Regions from separate parts of the Enterobacter sp. DVT3837 genome, predicted to be linked through region 2. Evidence: predicted binding sites of a transcription regulator. Region 2 holds the regulator's gene; each other region holds the start of a gene.

Region 1 (5,302 bases), 1.8 Mb from region 2:
CAGCACGATACCCTGAGTCAGCAGGAGTGGAACCATGGCGCGAAACGCCTGCGGCAGAATGATGAGCTGCATGGACTGCCAGTGTGTCATCCCCAGCGCCAGGGCGGCACTGGACTGCCCACGCGAGATACTCTGGATACCCGCACGGATAATCTCTGAATAGTAAGCGGCCTCAAACATGGAGAACGCCACCATCGCCGAGATCAGGCGGATATCGGTTTTCGGTGACAGTCCCAGCACGTTCTGCAGGAAGCCGGGAACAATCAGGTAAAACCACAGCAGCACCATCACCAGCGGGATGGAGCGGAACACGTTAACGTAGGCGGTCGCAAACCAGGCGAACGGCTTAAAGCTCGACAGGCGCATGACCGCCAGCAGGGTACCCCAGACAATACCGATGATGATGGCGATAACGGTGATTTTTAAGGTAATCACCAGGCCATCAAGTAGGTATGGCATGGATGGAACAATGGAACTCCAGTCAAATTCGTACATTATTTGCCCCCCAGATTGCCCGGCAGGCGAATTTTGCGTTCAACCAGGTTCATCACCAGCATGATGAAAGCGTTAATAAGAACATAGGCGAGCGTGATTGCGGTGAAGGATTCCCACGCATGAGCGGAGTAATCCAGCAGCTTGCCCGCCTGCGCAGCCATATCCACCAGGCCGATGGTCGAGGCGATGGCCGAGTTTTTCACCAGGTTCATCATCTCAGAGGTCATCGGTGGAACGATAACGCGGTAGGCGTTGGGCAGCAGCACATAACGGTAGGTTTGTGGCAGTGTTAATCCCATCGCCAGGCCTGCATTTTTTTGTCCACGTGGCAATGACTGAATGGCGGCACGCACCTGCTCGCACACGCGCGCAGCGGTAAACAGCCCCAGACAGAGCATCGAGGAGACAAAGAACTGAACGTTAGGATCCAGTTCCGACTTGAACCACATGCCAATATTTTCCGGCAGCAGTTCAGGAATCACCAGATACCAGGTAAAGAACTGCACAATCAGCGGAACGTTACGAAACAGTTCAACGTACAAGGTGCCGAGGGTTGAAAGAAAGCGGTTAGGGACGGTACGCAAAATACCGAACAGCGAGCCGACAAGAAATGCGATGATCCATGCCGTTATGGATAAAGCGACAGTGACCTGAAAGCCGCTCCATAACCAGCCAAGATAGGTGGTGTTGCCGAACGGGGCTTGTTGCAGAAAGATGCCCCAGTTCCAGTCTATTGACATAATAAACTCCAGAAAAAAAAGGGTAGCAGCGCTACCCTCGAAGATTGGTGAGAAGCTCATTTTTCGCGCTGAGTGGGGAACGACCACTCAACGTATAGTCTGTCCATGCTTCCCGACAATCGAGAGGGCAGGAGATCCCGCCCCTGTTGTTCTAATTAGTTAAGAGCCTTGTCATTTGGTGATTTGAACAGCGCTTTCATGTCGTCAGACAGTTCAAAGTTCATGTTCAGGTTTTTTGGTGGAATTGGGTTCTTGAACCACTTGTCGAACCATTTTTCCGCTTCGCCGGAAGTTTGTGCCTGGGCGATGGTGTCATCGATCAGTTTTTTGAACTCAGCGTCGTCTTTACGCAGCATGCAGCCATAAGCTTCTTTTGACTGTGCAGTTCCGACGATTTCCCAGTTGTCCGGTTTCTTCGCTTTCGCGCGTTCGCCCGCCAGCAGGGCGTCATCCATCATAAACGCGACGGCACGGCCACTTTCCAGGGTACGGAAGGAGTCGCCATGGTCTTTCGCGCTGATGATGCGCATATCCATTTTCTTCTCATCATTCAGTTTGTGCAGCAGCACTTCTGAGGTGGTACCGGAGGTGACAACGACCGCTTTGCCTTTCAGGTCAGCAAAATCTTTAATCTCGCCGCCTTTTTTGGTCAGCAGGCGGGTACCTACCACGAAGATGGTGTCAGAGAAAGCAGCCTGTTTCTGACGCTCAAGGTTGTTGGTGGTGGAGCCACACTCAAAATCAAAGGTGCCGTTTTGCAACAGTGGAATACGGTTTTGTGAAGTGATTGGGATCAGCTTCACCTGCAGGTCAGGTTTGTTCAGCTTTTTCTTCACGGCTTCAACGATGGCGTTGGAGTAATCCTGTGAATAACCCACGACTTTTTGCGTGTTGTCGTAGTAAGAGAACGGAACAGAAGATTCACGGTGGCCGACCACGATCACGCCGTTTTTGGCGATCTTGTCGAGAGTGCTCCCGGCAGCCGGAGCGTCTTCAGCGTGGACCACGCCTGCAGACATCCCCATCACCAGCATTGCTGTGGCCAGTTTACGTAATTGCATACCCAACTCCTTTTTTATCAGCGCCAGAGACGCATTGATACCCATTGTGATGTTGTTATATCTCGCGCTATGCGAGTGCAGTGTTATGCAAGCTTGTTAACATTTAGTCTGGCTTAATGTAAAGATTTTGCTGCGTTATTGTTTATTTTTGCGAAGCGCGCCGCACCATTCAGAGGCAAAAATCTCTCGTTGCACCGTTTCGGTGCTACCGATGATCTACGCTGGTGCGACCAGGTTGCGCGTTAAGCCAAACTGCGTTTACCTGAATAAACAAAGCAATAGGCGTGCCAGAATTGGAGTCTGGAGGGAATGGTAGGATGGTAGCAACAGTATGGAAAAGTTGACCGGGTAAGCGTCAACGCCACCCGGCAACATAAGGTAAGGTTATTTACGACGCTGACGAAGACTCATCAACACCGCACCAAAACCAAACAGCGCGGTCAGGATCCACAGCGGCCAGTTGCCGGTGCGGGCGTACGGCGTCAGTCCCGTGGTTGGCGTGACGTTGGTGGTCAGCACCTCACGGGTAAACTGCGGGATCATGGCCTGAATTTCACCCTGTGGGCCAATTACGGCGGTGATGCCGTTGTTGGTGCTACGCAGCAGTGGACGCGCCAGCTCCAGGGAACGCATCCGCGCCATCTGGAAGTGTTGCCATGGGCCAATCGACTTACCAAACCACGCGTCATTGGAGATGGTCAGAAGGAAGTCCGTGTCCGGGCGGAAGTTATCGCGTACCTGCTCGCCGAGGATAATTTCGTAGCAAATGGCTGCGGTCAGGGCAAAACCGTGCGCATGCAGCTGCGGCTGAACGTATGGACCACGGCTGAAAGAGGACATCGGCAGGTCAAAGAACGGTGCCAGCGGGCGCAGAATGGACTCCAGCGGGACAAATTCACCAAACGGAACCAGGTGATTTTTGTTGTACCTGTCAGTGGAGTTGTAGCTGTATTCGCTATCTTTGCCGAGGGTAATGATGGTGTTATAGGTGTCATAACGGTTCTGCTGATTCAGACGCGCATCAACAATACCGGTAATCAGCGTGCTGCCGCGCGCGAGCAGCAGATCGTTCATCATGTTCAGGAACGGCTGCTGGTTTATTTCCAGGTCCGGGATCGCAGATTCCGGCCAGATAATCAGCTGTGATTTGCCCATGACCTCTTCGGTCGCGTTGGCGTAGATCTTCAGCGTATTCAGAAGCTGCTTTTCATCCCACTTCATGGCCTGCGGGATATCACCCTGCACCATGGAAACCTGCGTAGCGCGTTCTGGCTCCAGGGTATACCACTGGATATAGCGCAGCGGGAAGGGCAGTGCGAACAATACCAGTGCCGCAACCAGCGGCTTCCAGCAGCGCTTGGCCAACGCCAGTACCAGCAGGCCGCTGACAACCATCAGCAGGAAGTTAATCGCCTCAACGCCCATCACCGGTGCCAGGCCTTTCAGCGGCCCGTCAATCTGGCTGTAGCCGAACTGCAACCATGGAAAACCGGTCAATACCCAGCCACGCAGGAACTCGGTAATTTGCCAGACAACCGGTGCCGCAATGGCGACGCGCAGCCAGGTTGTTTGTGGCCACAGACGAGAAAGAATGCCGGCGAACAGACCGGTATAGAGCGAGAGATAGGCCGCGAGCAGGACGACCAGGAAGACGTTCACCGGCCCTGGCATACCGCCAAACTGAGCAATGCTGACATAGACCCAGTTGATACCGGAACCAAACAGCCCCAGTCCCCAGAAGTAGCCAATCGCAGCGGCCTGCACCGGACGACGATTCAGGGTCAGCCCCTGTAGCCCCATCAGGGAGAGTATGGCGGCGGGCCAGATATCGTAAGGAGAAAAAGCCAGCGTACCGCTGGCTCCGAGTAACAGCGCCAGCAGCAAACGGACGCGCTGGCGTTCAAGCAGTGGGGCAAATGCCATTTACATTAATCTTCCAGTTTTGGCACCGGTGAGTCATCCGGCGTTCTGACATGAACCTGTATAATACGTCGGCTGTCGGCCATCGCTACCTTGAACTGGTAACCGTCGATGTCAACGGTTTCACCGCGCGCCGGGAGGTGGCCAAAGGCCTGCATCACCAGACCGCCAATGGTATCAACCTCTTCATCGCTGAAGTGGGTGCCGAAAGCGTCGTTAAAGTCTTCAATCGAGGCCAGCGCACGCACAGTCCAGGTGTGGCGGCTCAGTTGACGGAAGTCGATATCTTCTTCTTCGTCATACTCATCTTCGATTTCTCCCACGATCAGCTCAAGGATATCTTCGATCGTGACAAGACCCGACACACCGCCAAATTCATCAATAACAATCGCCATGTGGTAACGCTGAGAGCGAAACTCTTTCAGCATCCGATCCACACGTTTACTTTCCGGCACAACCACGGCCTGGCGTAACACTTTTTCCATGCTGAAAGCGTCAGAATCGCTGCGCATAAACGGCAGCAGATCTTTCGCCATCAAAATCCCTTCAATGTGATCTTTGTCTTCGCTGATGACCGGGAAACGTGAGTGAGCGGATTCGATAATCACATCGAGGCACTCGTCCAGTGTCTGGTTACGTTTCAGGGTGATCATTTGCGAACGGGGGATCATGATATCGCGAACACGCTGGTCGGCGATGTCCATGACCCCTTCGAGCATTTCGCGCGTATCTTCATCGATAAGGTCGTTTTGCCCGGAATCACGAATCAGCTCCAGCAGTTCATCACGGTTTTTCGGTTCGCCGTGGAAAAGCTGGTTTAGAATGAGGGAGAAAAATCCCTTTTTACCGTTTGTCGTGTCGCTACTGTGTGAATTGTCGTCGCTCATGGCGTTTGTTAAGGGTTCTCTTGTTAGTTCAACGTTTACCGCCACGCGATTTCCTTTCGTGGCGGCATGTTAGTCAGTGGGGAGACTGACTATTCTTTCTCGGCAATGTACGGATCCTCATAGCCCAGAGCAAGCATTATCTCTGTCTCGAGGGACTCCATCTCTTCTGCTTCGTCATCTTCTATATGATCGTAGCCGA
Region 2 (5,302 bases):
GCTCGCGCTTGCCCAACAAACGGGTACGCAGCATTTCCGCCAGCTCATGAACGGACATCTCAGAGGTGTCGACGATCAGGTCAGCACGAGAACGAAGCGGCTCCAGCAGATCGCTCTCTTCGTCGATAGCGCTCTCCAGAGAGAGGTTCTTACTGGAAAGCGGATGCAGACGGCGGGTATCGCTGTAGCGGCGGATCAGGGTATTACGATCTGCATCCAGGAACAGCAACTGAGGTGAGAATTCCTCAGGCAGGTTACTCATCGCCTGCTCAAAAATTTCTGGCGATTCAGGCATATTACGAACGTCGATACTGACGGCGGCAGAGGTTTGTCTTTCCGCAAGCGTCCGAGCCAGATCGGGTAACAACACGACCGGCAGGTTATCTACGCAGTAAAAACCCATGTCTTCCAGCGCGCGCAGAGCAACGGATTTCCCCGACCCCGAACGGCCACTGACAATCATCAGTACCATGTTCCGTTTCTCCTCAGGACAACAGATGTGAAAGCCATCTCCTGGTTATGCATCATCCTGATTGCCTTCTGCTTCAGTGATAATTTGATAGAGCTCTTCATCACTTTGGGCTGAGCGCAGTCGACGGCAAATGGTTTTATCAGCCAGGCGTTTTGCGACCAGAGAAAGCGTATGCAGGTGGGTTTTCGTCTGGTCAGCAGGCACCAGCAGCGCGAAGAGGAGATCGACGGGCTGGTTATCAATGGCATCGAAGGCGATAGGGGTTTCCAGTTGCACAAACACACCGACGGCACGCAAGGTGTCTTCTTCCAGTTTGCCATGCGGGATCGCGATGCCATTGCCGATGCCTGTACTGCCCATCTTTTCACGGGTCAGGATAGCTTCGAACACTACCTGCGGCGGCAGGCCCAGCTGTTTTGCGGCCAGTTCACTGATGATCTCCAGCGCACGCTTTTTGCTCTGGCAGTGAACTGCACTGCGGGTACATTCCTGGTTAAGGACATTGCTCAGTTGAAGAGCGGAATCGTTGTTCATCATAATTTCACCTAAGCGCTAACTGTACAAATGGCCCGTTGTGTTTCACAACAGGCCGTCCTGCACCCGTTAACTGCCCGGACAATTAGTGTTGTTTCAGTTTATCTTTATGTTTATTAAGCTGTCGCGCAAGCTTATCAATCAAGCCGTCGATAGCCGCATACATGTCTTGCCCTTCCGCACTGGCATGGAGTTCACCCCCGTTGACGTGCAGGGTTGCATCCGAGATATGAGTCACTTTCTCCACTTTCAACACAATATAGACCTGATTGATCCTTTCGAAATACTGCTCGAGTTTTGCAAACTTCGCGTTCACGAAGTCGCGTAAAGCCTCAGTAATTTCGACGTTTTGTCCAGTGATGTTGAGCTGCATAGTGTCTTCCTTATCGGTTGTGTCAAACCAGCTGCTTACGCTGGTTGGACGGCGGAATGGATAAAGACTCTCGATACTTCGCAACAGTACGACGTGCCACCATAATACCCTGGTCGGACAGCATGGTGGTTAACTTACTGTCACTCAGTGGCTTCGCGGGGTTCTCCGCGGCGATCAACTTCTTCACCAGTGCGCGAATTGCCGTTGACGACGCTTCACCGCCGCCCTCGGTATTCACATGACTGGAGAAGAAATACTTAAGCTCAAAAATACCGCGTGGGCTGTGCAGATACTTCTGCGTCGTGACGCGGGAAATGGTTGATTCATGCATCTCGACGGCCTGGGCAATATCTGCCAGTACCATCGGTTTCATATACTCTTCGCCCTGCTCAAAGAAAGCCTGCTGCTGTTCGACAATACAGCGGCTGACGCGGAGCAGCGTATCATTTCGGCTCTCCAGACTTTTGATCAACCATCGCGCTTCCTGCAGATTGCTACGAATATATTGGTTGTCAGAGTCGTTTCGTGCGCTGGTGCACATGGAGGCATACTGCTGGTTGATTTGCAGGCGAGGGATGCTGTCAGAGTTCAGTTCAACGACCCAGCGGCCATTGTGTTTTCTGACCAGCACATCCGGGATCACGTACTCGGGTTCGCTGGTCTGGATCGACTGTCCGGGGCGTGGATCGAGCGACTGGATCAGATTCACCGCTTCTTTCAGCACATCTTCTTTCAGGCGTGTGACGCGCATCAGGGTGCGGAAATCGTGGTTAGCCAACAGATCCAGATGATCGCTAATGATAACGCGCGCCTCATCAATCCATGGCGTCTCTTTGCTGAACTGAGAAAGCTGGATCAGCAGGCAGTCGCGTAGATCTTTTGCCGCCACACCGACCGGATCGAAACGCTGGATACGCTTCAGAACGGCTTCAACTTCCTCAAGCTCTATCTCGTCGTCGCCCATGCTTTCCAGAATATCGTCCAGCGTGACGGTCAAATAGCCCGTGTCGTCAACGGCATCGACAATTGACGTGGCAATCGCGCGGTCGGTATCGGAGAAGGGGGTCAGTTCCACCTGCCACATCAGATAATCCTGTAGCGACTGGGTGGTTTCACCCTGATAGACCGGTAGCTCATCATCCTGGTAGTCTGCACGCGTACCGGAAGGGGTTCCGGCGGTGTAGATTTCATCCCAGCTGGCATCCAGCGGAAGCTCGTCCGGCATCTCTTTTTGTTCGAGTGCATCAGCGGTATCGAGCGCTTCTGTCTCCTGCGACTGCTGGGTATCTACCTCGTCATGAAGATCGGTTTGTTCCAGCAGCGGATTGCTGTCCAGCGCCTGCTGGAGCTCCTGCTGGAGTTCTAACGTGGACAGTTGCAACAGGCGAATTGCCTGCTGTAGCTGCGGCGTCATCGCCAGTTGTTGGCTGAGCCTTAATTGCAAACCTTGCTTCATGTTCAGAGCATTTTTCTCCGGTTCGGCGTTACGTTACCTCTACCCTATCAGAGTCTGAAGTCTTCCCCAAGATAGACGCGCTTAACATGATCATCTTCGAGGATCTGCTGCGGCGTACCGTGGGCGATCAGATTGCCCTGGCTCACAATATAGGCGCGTTCACACACGGCCAGCGTTTCACGCACGTTGTGGTCAGTGATCAGTACACCAAGCCCGCTGTCGCGCAGGTGTTCAATGATACGTTTAATGTCGATAACGGAGATGGGGTCAACGCCCGCAAACGGTTCATCCAGAAGGATAAATTTCGGGTTTGCGGCCAGCGCACGCGCGATTTCAACGCGGCGACGTTCACCCCCGGAGAGCGCCTGACCGAGGCTGTCACGCAGGTGCTCAATGTGGAACTCTTCCATCAGCTCGTTGGCACGATCCTGTCGCTGTTCGCTGGTCAGGTCGTTACGAATTTGTAGAACCGCCATCAGGTTATCGTAAACGCTAAGACGACGGAAAATAGAGGCTTCCTGCGGCAGATAGCCGATTCCGCGACGCGCGCGAGCGTGCAACGGCAGAAGACTGATGTCTTCATCGTCAATAACAATGTTGCCGGCATCGCGCGGCACAATGCCAACGACCATGTAGAAGGTTGTGGTTTTACCCGCACCGTTAGGGCCAAGCAGGCCCACAATTTCGCCGGAGTTGACGGTCAGACTGACATCTTCTACGACACGGCGGCCCTTATAGGCCTTCGCGAGATTTTTTGCAGTTAATGTTGCCATAACGAATTAGTTACTCTTCTTCTGTGCCGGGGCCTGGCCTTTACCTTTGTCCTGCAGCTGCGACGGAACCAGCACGGTGGTTACGCGTTTGCCTTTCTCGCTGGAGGCCTGCATTTTTTGCTCTTTCACCAGATAGGTGATCTGGTCGCCGGTAATATTGCTGTCCAGCTGTTCCAGATAGGCATTACCCGTCAGGATGACCAGATCCTTCGCCAGCTCATAGTGCATGTGCGTGGCGTGGCCCTTCACCGGCTTGCCGTTGTCCTGCATCTGGTAGAAGGTTGCCGGGTTGCCGTAGCCATCAATAATCTCTTTGCCCTGCTCACCACCCGGACGGGTAACGACCACTTTGTCGGCGTTGATTTTGATGGTGCCCTGGGTCATGACGACATTACCCGTAAAGGTGACGACGTTACCCTGCATATCAAGAGACTGCGTGTCTGACTCGATATGGATCGGCTGGTCGGTATCGCCCGTTACAGCAAGCGCGGGGAGACTGGTCGCCAGCATCGCACTAGCGATAATTACTTTAAGGCTGAGTTTGTTTGTTTTGAATTTCATAGGAGGTTCTAACCTTTTCAATCAGCTCGGCGTTTTTGCTGCGTAAGTTCCCGCGCATTCTTAAACCGCTGGAATTAAATGTTGTGCCATACAGAGTGACCAGATCCTGCGACGTCACATCCTGGGTCACCAGGTTGATCTGGGCATTATCCGTCGTAATTTTTCGCAGTTGCGAGTCAGGCGTCAGAGCGTTGACTTCAACGTGGCCATATAGATAAAGCATACGGTCATTTGTCAGTTTTGCCCGGTCTGACTTGATTGACCACGTCGGGACTTTGTCCTTATCAAACGTCGTCATGACAGGTTGGGTAAACCACGAAATACCGTCATCTGAAAAATATTCAACATGCTGGGCAATCAGGCGATAGTTCAGTGCCCCTTCCGGGCTGTAGACCACGGTGTCGCTGTGATCGCTTTTATAGGTTGGATCGTTATTGTTGATCACTTCCGTTTGCGTATCGTCGCGATCGGCAATATTCACGCCAATCAATACCAGTGCGACAAGCGAAAGCAGAATGATAACCCAACGTCTGGTTTTACTCATATTGATTGCCCTTTGGCCTCATCAAGCTTGCCTTGCGCCAGCAGAAGCAGATCGCAGACTTCACGTACGGCACCGCGGCCGCCATTGATGTGGGTAACGTAGTCAGCGCGTGGGAGCAACAGCGGATGCGCATCGGCAACGGCGATACTCAGGCCGACCTCAGCCATTACTGGCCAGTCAATCAGGTCATCCCCGACATAAGCCACGTTTTCCGGTGCAATTGCCAGTTTACCCACTAAATCATTGAACGCCGCCATCTTATCGGATTGTCCCTGATACAGATGGGTAATGCCCAGCGTTTCACAGCGATCTTCTACCAGTTTAGCTTTTCGCCCGGTGATTATCGCTACCTCGATACCCGAGGTGAGGGCACAGCGGATACCGTAACCGTCGCGAACGTTAAACGCTTTCAGCTCTTCACCATTATTGCCCATGTAAATCAGGCCATCGGAGAGGACCCCATCCACATCCAGGATGAGCAGGCGAATCTTTTCTGCCTTCGCCATCATATGGGTACTGACCGGACCATAACAGGTTGCAAGGAATGCACCCGCATTACTCATTGTCTTATCCTTCATTACACTACGCC
Region 3 (5,302 bases), 510 kb from region 2:
TTATGATGACCGGAAGCATAGGGTGGCGTTGTTTGATCTGTTTTAAAAGTGCCAGCCCGTCCATTCCCGGCATGCGAATATCTGAGAGCAGAACATCGGGCGTTTTGGTGGTGAGTGCGTCGAGCACTTCGCTGCCGCTCTCAAACGTCGTGCAGCTTAATCCTGCCCCTGTGAGCGCGCGTTCAAGCACCCAACGGATGGAGCTATCGTCATCGACTACCCAGACTATCCCTCGTTGCATAAACGTCACCTTTATTTTTTAATCGGCAGGAAAACCGAAAACTCGGTGTGTCCCGGCCAACTGTTAAATTCAATTTTTCCAGAGTGTTGATCGATCAAACTGCGTGCAATGGATAAGCCCAGGCCGGTTCCGCCTTCGCGACCACTTACCATCGGGTAGAACAGGGTGTCCTGTAGATGCGATGGAATACCAGGTCCGTTATCCTCAACGTCGATTCGTGCTGCCAGTCGATAGCGTACGCCGTGTAACGTGAGCTGGAAGGCGGTGCGGGTACGTAAAATAATCTCGCCCCCTTCAGGCCCCAGAGCCTGCAGGGCATTGCGTACGATATTCAACAGTACCTGCTCAATCTGATCCGGGTCATGTGCCAGTTCTGGCAGGCTTGGGTCGTAATCACGCACCAGCGTGACGTTTTCTGGTAATTCCATCGAAACCAGTTTCACCACCCGCTCAGCCACTTTATGAATACTCTCTGATACGTGCATACCCGGTTGCTGTGGCCCGAGAAGACGGTCAACCAGATTGCGCAGGCGGTCGGCCTGTTCGATGATGACGTTGGTGTACTCCGCCAGCGCGGGGTCGGGCAACGCCTTTGTCAGGAGTTGTGCTGCGCCGCGTAACCCACCCAGCGGGTTTTTGATTTCATGCGCCAGACCTCGCACCAGGTCGCGGGCGGCAATTTGCTGGGCATGCTGAAGCTGCTCCTGGCTCAGTCGGCGCTGATTATCCATTGGCGCCATTTCCAGCAGGATCAGTCCTTCAGGAAGGCGTTGGGCAGTCAGTGACAGAATATGCGAGCGCCCGTCGATAACCAGCGTGACTTCGTTATCCGTGAATCCTTGACCGGCCTGCAAACTCTCCTGCATCAGGCCAATATTCAGCGAAAAATAACTCAGTAATTCCGGAAGCGGGGTGCCAAACAGTTTACGTGCGCTTTGGGCGAGCAGCTGCTGTGCCGCCGGGTTGGCATAATGTACGGCCAGCTCGTCGTCGACCAGCAAGATACTGTTAATCAAAGAATTGAGGATCTGCCCAGCATCGGGCAGCGTGCCAGTTGCCATTCAGCAGTCTCCTGGAGTTGTTTGCACTAATTTAGTGCAGTATAGCTTTTTCGTCGTAAAAAGCGCGCGAGATCAGGTTGTTGGTGGAGAAAAAAGCCCATCCGGAGATGGGCTAAAAGTTTCCACGGCAACTACCCCCGGCGTTTGTGACGCCGGGTAAAACAACTTAATTAAACGCTGTAGTACAGCTCGAACTCTACCGGATGCGGAGTCATACGCACGCGGTCGTTCTCTTCAGTACGCAGGGCGATGTAAGCATCGATAGCGTCGTCAGTGAATACGCCACCTGCAGTCAGGAACTCGCGGTCTGCGTCCAGCGCCTGCAGGGCTTCTTCCAGAGAACCAGCAACCTGTGGGATCTCTTTCGCTTCTTCTGGCGGCAGGTCGTACAGGTTTTTGTCCATTGCTTCGCCTGGGTGGATCTTGTTCTTGATACCATCCAGACCAGCCATCAGCAGTGCTGCGAAGCACAGGTATGGGTTAGCCGCTGGGTCCGGGAAGCGCACTTCGATACGACGCGCTTTAGGAGAAGCAACAACCGGGATACGGATAGAAGCAGAACGGTTACGCGCAGAGTAGGCCAGCATTACTGGTGCTTCGTAGCCCGGGACCAGACGCTTGTAGGAGTTAGTGGTTGGGTTAGCCAGGGCGTTGATCGCTTTAGCGTGTTTGATTACGCCGCCGATGTAATACAGCGCCTGCTCAGACAGACCAGCATATTTGTCACCAGAGAACAGGTTGGTACCGTTCTTGGACAGAGACATGTGGCAGTGCATACCGGAACCGTTGTCGCCAAACATAGGTTTTGGCATGAAGGTAGCGGTTTTACCGAAACGGTGCGCAACGTTGTGCACAACGTATTTGTAGATCTGAATTTCGTCTGCTTTTTTGGTCATGGTGTTGAAGCGGGTAGCCACTTCGTTCTGACCCGCAGTCGCCACTTCGTGGTGGTGAGCTTCAACTACCAGGCCCATCTCTTCCATCACCAGACACATGGTGGAACGAATGTCCTGTGCTGAGTCGACCGGAGGAACCGGGAAGTAACCGCCTTTAACGCCTGGACGGTGACCTTTGTTACCACCTTCGTATTTGGTGGAAGAGTTCCATGCGCCTTCGATATCGTCGATAGCAACGTGGGAACCAGAAATAGACGCACCGAAACGGATGTCGTCGAACAGGAAGAATTCTGGCTCTGGCCCGAACAGAACGGTGTCTGCGATGCCGGTAGAACGCAGGTACTCTTCAGCGCGTTTTGCGATAGAACGTGGGTCGCGGTCGTAGCCCTGCAGCGTGCCTGGCTCGAGGATGTCGCAACGGATGATCAGGGTTGGTTCTTCGAAGAACGGATCAATGACCGCAGTGGTCGCATCTGGCATCAGAACCATGTCGGATTCGTTAATGCCTTTCCAGCCACCAATGGAGGAGCCGTCAAACATTTTGCCTTCTTCGAAGAATTCGGCGTTTACCTGATGAGCAGGAATTGTGACGTGCTGTTCTTTACCTTTGGTATCGGTGAAGCGCAGATCAACAAACTTCACTTCATGTTCGTTCAGCATCGTCAAAACGTGTTCAGCGGACATACTTAACTCTCCAGATTGGTCATTGTCGTCGTGGTAACGAGGTCTTCAATTTCTGTTTGTACTGGCTGGTGCCATGTATTTTTTATAAAGCGAAATCTGTGCCAACTTTTAAAACACCCCAAAAAGGCGTTATCATGCGCACCATAGTGCAAAAGGGCTGCACCACAATGGATTTGTTGCACCAGTATAGTGCTTCAATGTGAACATTGAGCACTATATTGGTGCAATTTACGTTAAAGTGCCCTTTTACCGCTCCGTGAAAGCGATCACAAAGCATCTCTGCAATACTTGTTTGCGGGGGATGTTTGTGATCCTGTTTTGTAGTGCGATTAATCCGTGTACAATAACGCGCTATTTCTAAATGCCTGAGGCAAAGTTGTGATCGAAAATTTGCGTAACATCGCCATCATCGCGCACGTTGACCATGGTAAAACTACCCTGGTTGACAAGCTGCTGCAGCAATCCGGTACGTTTGATGCGCGTGCCGAAACCCAAGAACGCGTGATGGACTCCAACGATTTGGAGAAAGAGCGTGGGATTACCATCCTCGCGAAAAACACCGCGATTAAATGGAATGACTACCGTATCAACATCGTTGATACCCCAGGGCACGCCGACTTCGGTGGTGAAGTTGAACGTGTAATGTCCATGGTAGACTCCGTTCTGCTGGTCGTTGACGCAATGGATGGCCCAATGCCACAGACACGCTTCGTGACCAAAAAAGCATTTGCCCATGGTCTGAAGCCAATCGTTGTTATCAACAAAGTTGACCGTCCTGGCGCGCGTCCTGACTGGGTTGTTGACCAGGTATTCGACCTGTTCGTTAACCTCGACGCGACCGACGAGCAGCTGGACTTCCCTATCGTTTACGCTTCTGCGCTGAACGGTATTGCGGGTCTGGATCACGAAGACATGGCTGAAGACATGACCCCGCTGTACCAGGCGATTGTTGACCGTGTTCCTGCGCCAAACGTCGATCTCGACGGCACCCTGCAGATGCAGATCTCTCAGCTCGACTACAACAACTATGTTGGTGTAATCGGCATTGGTCGTATCAAGCGCGGTAAAGTGAAGCCTAACCAGCAGGTCACTATCATTGATAGCGAAGGCAAAACCCGTAACGGTAAAGTCGGTAAAGTACTGACTCACCTGGGCCTTGAGCGTATCGAGAGCGACATCGCGGAAGCGGGCGACATCATCGCCATCACCGGTCTGGGTGAACTGAACATCTCCGACACCATCTGCGACCCGCAGAACGTCGAAGCGCTGCCAGCCCTGTCCGTTGATGAACCAACCGTATCCATGTTCTTCAACGTCAACACCTCTCCGTTCTGTGGTAAAGAAGGTAAATTTGTTACCTCTCGTCAGATCCTTGACCGCCTGAACAAAGAGCTGGTGCACAACGTTGCGCTGCGCGTTGAAGAAACCGAAGACGCTGACGCATTCCGCGTTTCAGGTCGTGGTGAGCTGCACCTGTCTGTTCTGATCGAAAACATGCGTCGTGAAGGTTTCGAAATGGCGGTTTCCCGTCCGAAAGTTATCTTCCGCGAAATCGACGGCCGTAAACAAGAGCCGTTCGAAAACGTGACACTGGACGTTGAAGAGCAGCACCAGGGTTCTGTGATGCAGGCTCTGGGTGAGCGTAAAGGCGACCTGAAAAACATGAATCCAGATGGCAAAGGCCGCGTACGTCTTGACTACGTGATCCCAAGCCGTGGTCTGATCGGCTTCCGTTCTGAATTCATGACCATGACTTCCGGTACTGGTCTGCTGTACTCCACCTTCAGCCACTACGACGATGTTCGTCCGGGCGAAGTTGGCCAGCGTAACAACGGCGTGCTGATCTCCAACGGTCAGGGTAAAGCGGTTGCGTTTGCGCTGTTCGGTCTGCAGGATCGCGGTAAGCTGTTCCTGGGTCACGGTGCTGAAGTTTATGAAGGCCAGATCATCGGTATTCACAGTCGTTCTAACGACCTGACTGTAAACTGCCTGACCGGTAAGAAACTGACCAACATGCGTGCGTCCGGTACTGACGAAGCAACGGTTCTGGTTCCACCGATCAAGATGACTCTGGAGCAGGCTCTGGAATTCATCGATGACGACGAACTGGTAGAAGTGACTCCACAGTCAATTCGTATCCGTAAACGTCACCTGACCGAGAACGATCGTAAACGTGCTATGCGCGGTGCGAAAGAAGACTAATACGGTTATGCCGTAGGCCGGGTAAGCGTTCTCATTACCCGGAACGTAAAAAGCCGCTGAGCGTTCAGCGGCTTTTTATTTGATAATGACCAGACTTCCTTTATTACCCGGAATTGACATGTCCTGAGTCAATCTCTGTTCCGCGAAATTCAACAGATTAGGGTAGCTCTTCTCCATTTATCACGAACACCCGATCTGCCGATGAAATCGTGGTTTCG
Region 4 (5,302 bases), 450 kb from region 2:
TACCGTCGCCGCGCGTGGCGGACACCAGCAGGATGTTAATGTCCGGGTTGATTTCACGGGCATACGCCAGGCACTTATCCACGTCAAAATTCAGGTATGGCAGCAGGTCAACCTTGTTCAGCAGCATGATGGACGCGGCGGCAAACATATGCGGGTATTTCAGCGGCTTGTCTTCGCCTTCGGTCACCGAAAGCACGGCCACTTTATGCCGTTCACCGAGGTCAAAGCTCGCCGGGCAAACCAGGTTGCCGACGTTTTCAATAAACAGGATGCCGTTATCTGCCAGTGGCAGACGCGGGGTAGCGTCGGCAATCATCTGCGCATCCAGGTGGCAGCCTTTGCCTGTATTGACCTGAATGGCAGGCGTGCCGGTTTCGCGAATACGGGCGGCGTCGTTAACCGTCTGCTGATCGCCTTCGATTACCGCACAGGAGACACGCTCGTTCAGGCGTTTGAGGGTCTCTGTCAGCAGCGTGGTTTTGCCGGACCCAGGGCTGGAGACCAGATTCAGCACCAGCTGTTTGCGGGTAGCAAAACGGGCACGGTTGCGGGCGGCGATCTGGTTATTTTTGTCCAGCACGTTGATTTCGACTTCCAGCATCTGGCGCTGGCTGATGCCCGGCGCATGCGTCCCCGCTTCGCCGTGACCGTAATGCAGATCACCCGAGTCAGATTGTTGAGGAGTGAAAATGATACCGGTTAATGCCGATGCAGGGCGTGGGGCGGGTGAAAAGGGCGCGGAGCGAAACGCGGAGTGAGGACGATGTTCATCCCCTTCTATATACAGGTTGCCTTCGCCGCAACCGCAGGTGCTACACATAATTTACTCCTTCTCGATTTCGAGTCGTTGGATCTGCATGCCGTCATCCGCCACGATGCGCAGCCCGGCACTCTGGCATTGCGGACAGCGCTGAACCTTCGTTGAGAGCAGGGTGACGTACTGTTGACACTGTTCACACCAGCACTCTGCCTGCTGCTCCTCAATATGGAGTTCGCAGCCTTCCGCCAGCGTGCCGCGGCATACCAGCTCAAAACAGAAGGTCAGGGCGCTGGTCTCGACACAGGAAAATGCCCCGACTTTCAGCCAGACACCGGTGACGCGTTTCGCGTGGTTTTGCACTGCCTGCTGTTCGATAAGTTCCAGAGCCCGCTGGCAGAGGGTGATTTCGTGCATAACGCCTCCTCAATGAATTGCCCCGGTAATGCAATAACAATGCCAGCTTGATTTTTGTTAAGGGGTGACGATGTCAACGCTGTCGAAATGACACGTCGACACCGTGGAGTTGACAGGTGTCTCTTGTTGAAAATCATTTAAAATCAACATAATAAAAACTGGCATGGAATCTGCTTAACAGCCGCTATCTCCATTAACCGGATACCTTTTATGACTATTTGGGAAATCAGCGAAAAAGCGGATTACATCGCGCAGCGCCATCAGCAATTACAGGACCAGTGGCACCTGTACTGCAACTCTCTGGTTCAGGGCATCACCCTGTCGAAAGCACGTCTTCACCACGCAATGAGCTGCGCGGCACAAGGTGATATGCGCTTTGTCCTCTTCGGCCATTTCACCATCAACGTTACCCTGGCGGATAACTTCAACAGCCACACCATCGAGTACTACCTCGAGACAAAAGATGGTGAAAAACAGTGTATTGCGAAGGCACAGCTGATGGCAGACGGCATGGTGGATGGTCACGTCAGTAACCGCGATCGCCAGCAGGTGCTGGAGCACTATCTGGAAAAAATTGCGCCAGTTTATGACGGTTTATACGCCGCCGTTGAACACGATCTCCCGGTCAATCTGGCGCAGTTGATGGATGGGCATGCCTCAGCGAATGTGGCCTGACTCTTACGTGTCGAGAAATGTCGACAAGACAGTTTTTCGTCAAAAATGACTATCACCAGAGGATAACCCGGTGAACCGTTTTGTAATTGCTGACTCGACGGTCTGTATTGGCTGTCGAACCTGTGAGGCGGCGTGTTCGGAAACGCATCGCCTGCATGGGTTGCAGTCCATGCCGCGTCTGCACATCATGCGTAATGAAAAAGAGTCTGCCCCGCAGCTCTGTCATCACTGTGAAGATGCCCCTTGCGCGGGTGTTTGCCCTGTGAATGCCATCACTCGCGTTGATGGCGCTGTCCAGCTGAACGAAAGCCTGTGCGTGAGCTGCAAGCTGTGCGGCATTGCCTGCCCGTTCGGCGCGATTGAATTTTCCGGCAGCCGCCCGCTGCATATTCCGGCTAATGCCAACACGCCGAAAGCCCCTCCTGCGCCCCCGGCCCCCGCGAAGGTAAGTACGCTGCTTGACTGGGTCCCCGGCATTCGTGCCGTCGCGGTGAAATGCGACCTGTGCAGCTTTGATGAGCAAGGTCCAGCGTGCGTACGCACCTGCCCGACCAAAGCGCTGATTCTGGTTAACATCCGCGATATCGCCCGCACCAGCAAGCGTAAACGTGAGCTGACCATCAATAGCGATTTTGGCGATCTTTCGCTTCTGCAGGCGCTTAATGAGGAGGCGAAATGAACGCCATAACCATGATCAACAGCGCCGTGGCGTACTTTACCGCCGCCGCAGTACTGGCGCTGATCTTCTCTTTGCATAAAACCCTGAGCGGCTGGATCGCCGGAATCGGCGGGGCGGTCGGTAGCCTGATGACGCTGGCGGCGGGCGGTGTCGTCCTGCTCGGTGGTCAATCCGTAGAGGCCGTGATGCCGCTGATTCGCCACACCGTGGAGATTACGCCGCTAAATGCCATCTGGCTGGTGACGTTTGGCCTGTGCGGTCTGTTTATCAGTCTGTTCAATATTGACTGGCACCGCCACCAGAATACTAAAGCCAACGGCCTGCTGATTAACCTGCTGCTGGCAACGGCGGTCTGTACCGTTATTGCCAGTAACCTCGGGGCGCTGGTGGTGATGGCGGAAATCATGGCGTTGTGTGGTGTCTTCCTGACGGGCTGCAGCGCCTCCGGCAAACTGTGGTTTGCGCTGGGCCGTCTCGGGACGCTGCTGCTGGCGCTGGCCTGCTGGCTGGTGTGGCAGCGCTTCGGCACGCTGGACTTCTCCGCACTCAACGGTCATCCGCTGGGGAATGACGTCTGGCTGCTGGGCGTTATTGGCTTTGGCCTGCTCGCCGGGATCATCCCGCTGCACGGCTGGGTGCCGCAGGCGCATGCGTATGCCTCCGCACCTGCTGCCGCGCTGTTTTCTGTGGTGGTGATGAAGGTCGGTCTGTTCGGCATTTTGGCGATTACGCTGACCGGCGGCCAGCCTCCGCTGTGGTGGGGCGTCGTGCTGCTGATCGCCGGGATGATCACCGCATTCGTCGGCGGTCTGTACGCCCTGATGGAGCATAATATCCAGCGTCTTCTGGCGTACCACACGCTGGAAAATATCGGCATCATCCTGCTCGGTATTGGCGCGGGCGTGACCGGGTTAGCGCTCAATCAACCGGCGCTGATTGCCGCCGGTTTTATCGGCGGTCTCTATCACCTGATTAACCATAGCCTGTTTAAAAGCACGCTGTTCCTGGGTGCGGGGAGCGTCTGGTTCCGCACTGGCCATCGCGATATCGAAAAGCTTGGCGGCATTGGCAAAAAGATGCCCGTGATTTCACTGGCGATGCTGGTCGGTCTGATGGCGATGGCGGCGCTGCCGCCGCTCAACGGCTTTGCCGGGGAGTGGGTGATCTATCAGTCCTTCTTCGCGCTCGGCCAGAGCGACGCGTTTATCGCCCGTCTGCTGGGGCCGCTTCTGGCAGTCGGGCTGGCGATTACCGGGGCGCTGGCGGTGATGTGTATGGCGAAAGTCTACGGCGTCACCTTCCTCGCCGCGCCGCGCACCCGCGAAGCTGAAAACGCCTGCTGCGCACCGGTACTGATGTGTGCCAGCGTGGTTGCGCTGGCGTTGTGCTGCATCGCGGGCGGCGTCGCTGCGCCGTGGCTGTTGCCGCTGCTGGGAAGCGCTATTCCGCTGCCGCTGACCGTGGCGAATACCACCGTTTCTCAGCCGATGATTGCGCTGCTGCTGATTGCCGCGCCGCTGCTGCCATTCATTCTGATGCTGTTCTTCAAACGCGACCGACTCGCCTCCCGCTCGCGCGGTGCGGCGTGGGCCTGCGGTTATGAACATGAACAATCAATGGTGATCACCGCCCACGGCTTTGCCATGCCGGTGAAAGAGAACTTTGCTGCCGTGCTGAAGCTGCGTCACTGGCTGAACCCGGTGGCCTGGATCCCTGGCTGGCAGAGTGCTGCCGTGCCTGCGCTGTTCCGCCGTCTGGCCGTTATCGAGCTGGCGGTGCTGGTAGTGATTGTGATTTCACGAGGAGCCTGACATGAGTTTGTTACTGGCACTACTTCAGGCGCTGGTGTTATTCGCCGTTGCGCCGCTGCTTTCCGGGGTGAGCCGCGTGGCGCGCGCCCGAATGCACAACCGTCGCGGGCCTGGCGTGCTGCAGGAGTACCGCGATCTCTTCAAATTGCTCACTCGCCAGAGCGTGGCCCCGGATGCTGCAGGCTGGGTCTTCCGCCTGACACCGTTTGTGATGGTGGGCGTGATGCTCACCATCGCCACCGCGCTGCCGGTGGTGACGGTGGGTTCACCGTTGCCGGTACTGGGTGATTTGATCACGCTTATCTATCTCTTCGCCATCGCCCGTTTCTTCTTTGCGATTGCGGGCCTGGACACGGGGAGTCCGTTTACCGGTCTTGGCGCCAGTCGTGAGGCGATGCTCGGCGTGCTCGTCGAGCCGATCCTGCTGCTGGGGCTCTGGGTGGCGGCGCAGGTCGCAGGCTCTACCCACATCAGTTTTATCACTAACACCGTTTATCACTGGCCGTTGGCCCGTTCCATTCCGCTGGTTCTGGCGCTGTGTGCCTGCGCGTTTGCCACCTTTATTGAGATGGGCAAACTGCCGTTCGACCTCGCGGAAGCGGAGCAGGAGCTGCAGGAAGGGCCGCTGACGGAGTACAGCGGCTATGGCTTTGCGGTACTGAAGTGGGGCATCAGCCTCAAACAGCTGGTGGTGCTGCAGATGTTTGTCGGTGTCTTCTTCCCGTGGGGACAGATGACGCATTTCTCGGTGAGTGGTCTGGTGCTGGCCGTGGTCGTTGCGGCGCTCAAACTTCTGGTCGGCGTGTTGGTGATTGCCCTGTTTGAAAACAGCATGGCGCGTCTGCGCTTTGTCGCGACATCGCGCATCACCTGGGCCGGTTTTGGTTTCGCATTTTTAGCGTTCGTCTCCTTGCTGGTGGCGTGATTAAAGAGAGTTTTTATGTCTGAAGAAAAGAAAGGTCA

What was found. The regulator sigma-54, encoded in region 2, starts transcription at its own class of promoters, with help from an activator protein. The targets are predictions, from matches to a motif close to GTTGGCACANNTTTCGCTNT.
Region 1: the regulator sigma-54 is predicted to act here: its motif matches at 2,569-2,588, upstream of AC0XWG_RS00810 (amino acid ABC transporter substrate-binding protein).
Region 3: the regulator sigma-54 is predicted to act here: its motif matches at 2,969-2,988, upstream of glnA (glutamate--ammonia ligase).
Region 4: the regulator sigma-54 is predicted to act here: its motif matches at 1,202-1,221, upstream of hypA (hydrogenase maturation nickel metallochaperone HypA).

The regions. Positions count from the first base shown of each region.
Region 1 is NZ_JBWDLA010000001.1:166,638-171,939, reverse strand. Features, by position in the region: gene gltK (glutamate/aspartate ABC transporter permease GltK) at 1-495, opposite strand, end outside; gene gltJ (glutamate/aspartate ABC transporter permease GltJ) at 495-1,235, opposite strand; gene AC0XWG_RS00810 (amino acid ABC transporter substrate-binding protein) at 1,391-2,296, opposite strand; gene lnt (apolipoprotein N-acyltransferase) at 2,681-4,219, opposite strand; gene corC (CNNM family magnesium/cobalt transport protein CorC) at 4,225-5,103, opposite strand; gene ybeY (rRNA maturation RNase YbeY) at 5,193-5,302, opposite strand, start outside.
Region 2 is NZ_JBWDLA010000001.1:2,012,868-2,018,169, forward strand. Features, by position in the region: gene rapZ (RNase adapter RapZ) at 1-472, opposite strand, end outside; gene ptsN (PTS IIA-like nitrogen regulatory protein PtsN) at 518-1,009, opposite strand; gene hpf (ribosome hibernation promoting factor) at 1,092-1,379, opposite strand; gene rpoN (RNA polymerase factor sigma-54) at 1,402-2,835, opposite strand; gene lptB (LPS export ABC transporter ATP-binding protein) at 2,883-3,608, opposite strand; gene lptA (lipopolysaccharide ABC transporter substrate-binding protein LptA) at 3,615-4,169, opposite strand; gene lptC (LPS export ABC transporter periplasmic protein LptC) at 4,138-4,713, opposite strand; gene kdsC (3-deoxy-manno-octulosonate-8-phosphatase KdsC) at 4,710-5,276, opposite strand; gene kdsD (arabinose-5-phosphate isomerase KdsD) at 5,291-5,302, opposite strand, start outside.
Region 3 is NZ_JBWDLA010000001.1:1,503,688-1,508,989, forward strand. Features, by position in the region: gene glnG (nitrogen regulation protein NR(I)) at 1-241, opposite strand, end outside; gene glnL (nitrogen regulation protein NR(II)) at 253-1,302, opposite strand; gene glnA (glutamate--ammonia ligase) at 1,473-2,882, opposite strand; gene typA (ribosome-dependent GTPase TypA) at 3,261-5,084, shown strand; gene AC0XWG_RS07300 (peptidase domain-containing ABC transporter) at 5,242-5,302, opposite strand, start outside.
Region 4 is NZ_JBWDLA010000001.1:2,465,877-2,471,178, forward strand. Features, by position in the region: gene hypB (hydrogenase nickel incorporation protein HypB) at 1-820, opposite strand, end outside; gene hypA (hydrogenase maturation nickel metallochaperone HypA) at 824-1,174, opposite strand; gene hycA (formate hydrogenlyase regulator HycA) at 1,385-1,849, shown strand; gene AC0XWG_RS12095 (4Fe-4S dicluster domain-containing protein) at 1,920-2,528, shown strand; gene hycC (formate hydrogenlyase subunit 3) at 2,525-4,339, shown strand; gene AC0XWG_RS12105 (respiratory chain complex I subunit 1 family protein) at 4,341-5,264, shown strand; gene hycE (formate hydrogenlyase subunit HycE) at 5,280-5,302, shown strand, end outside.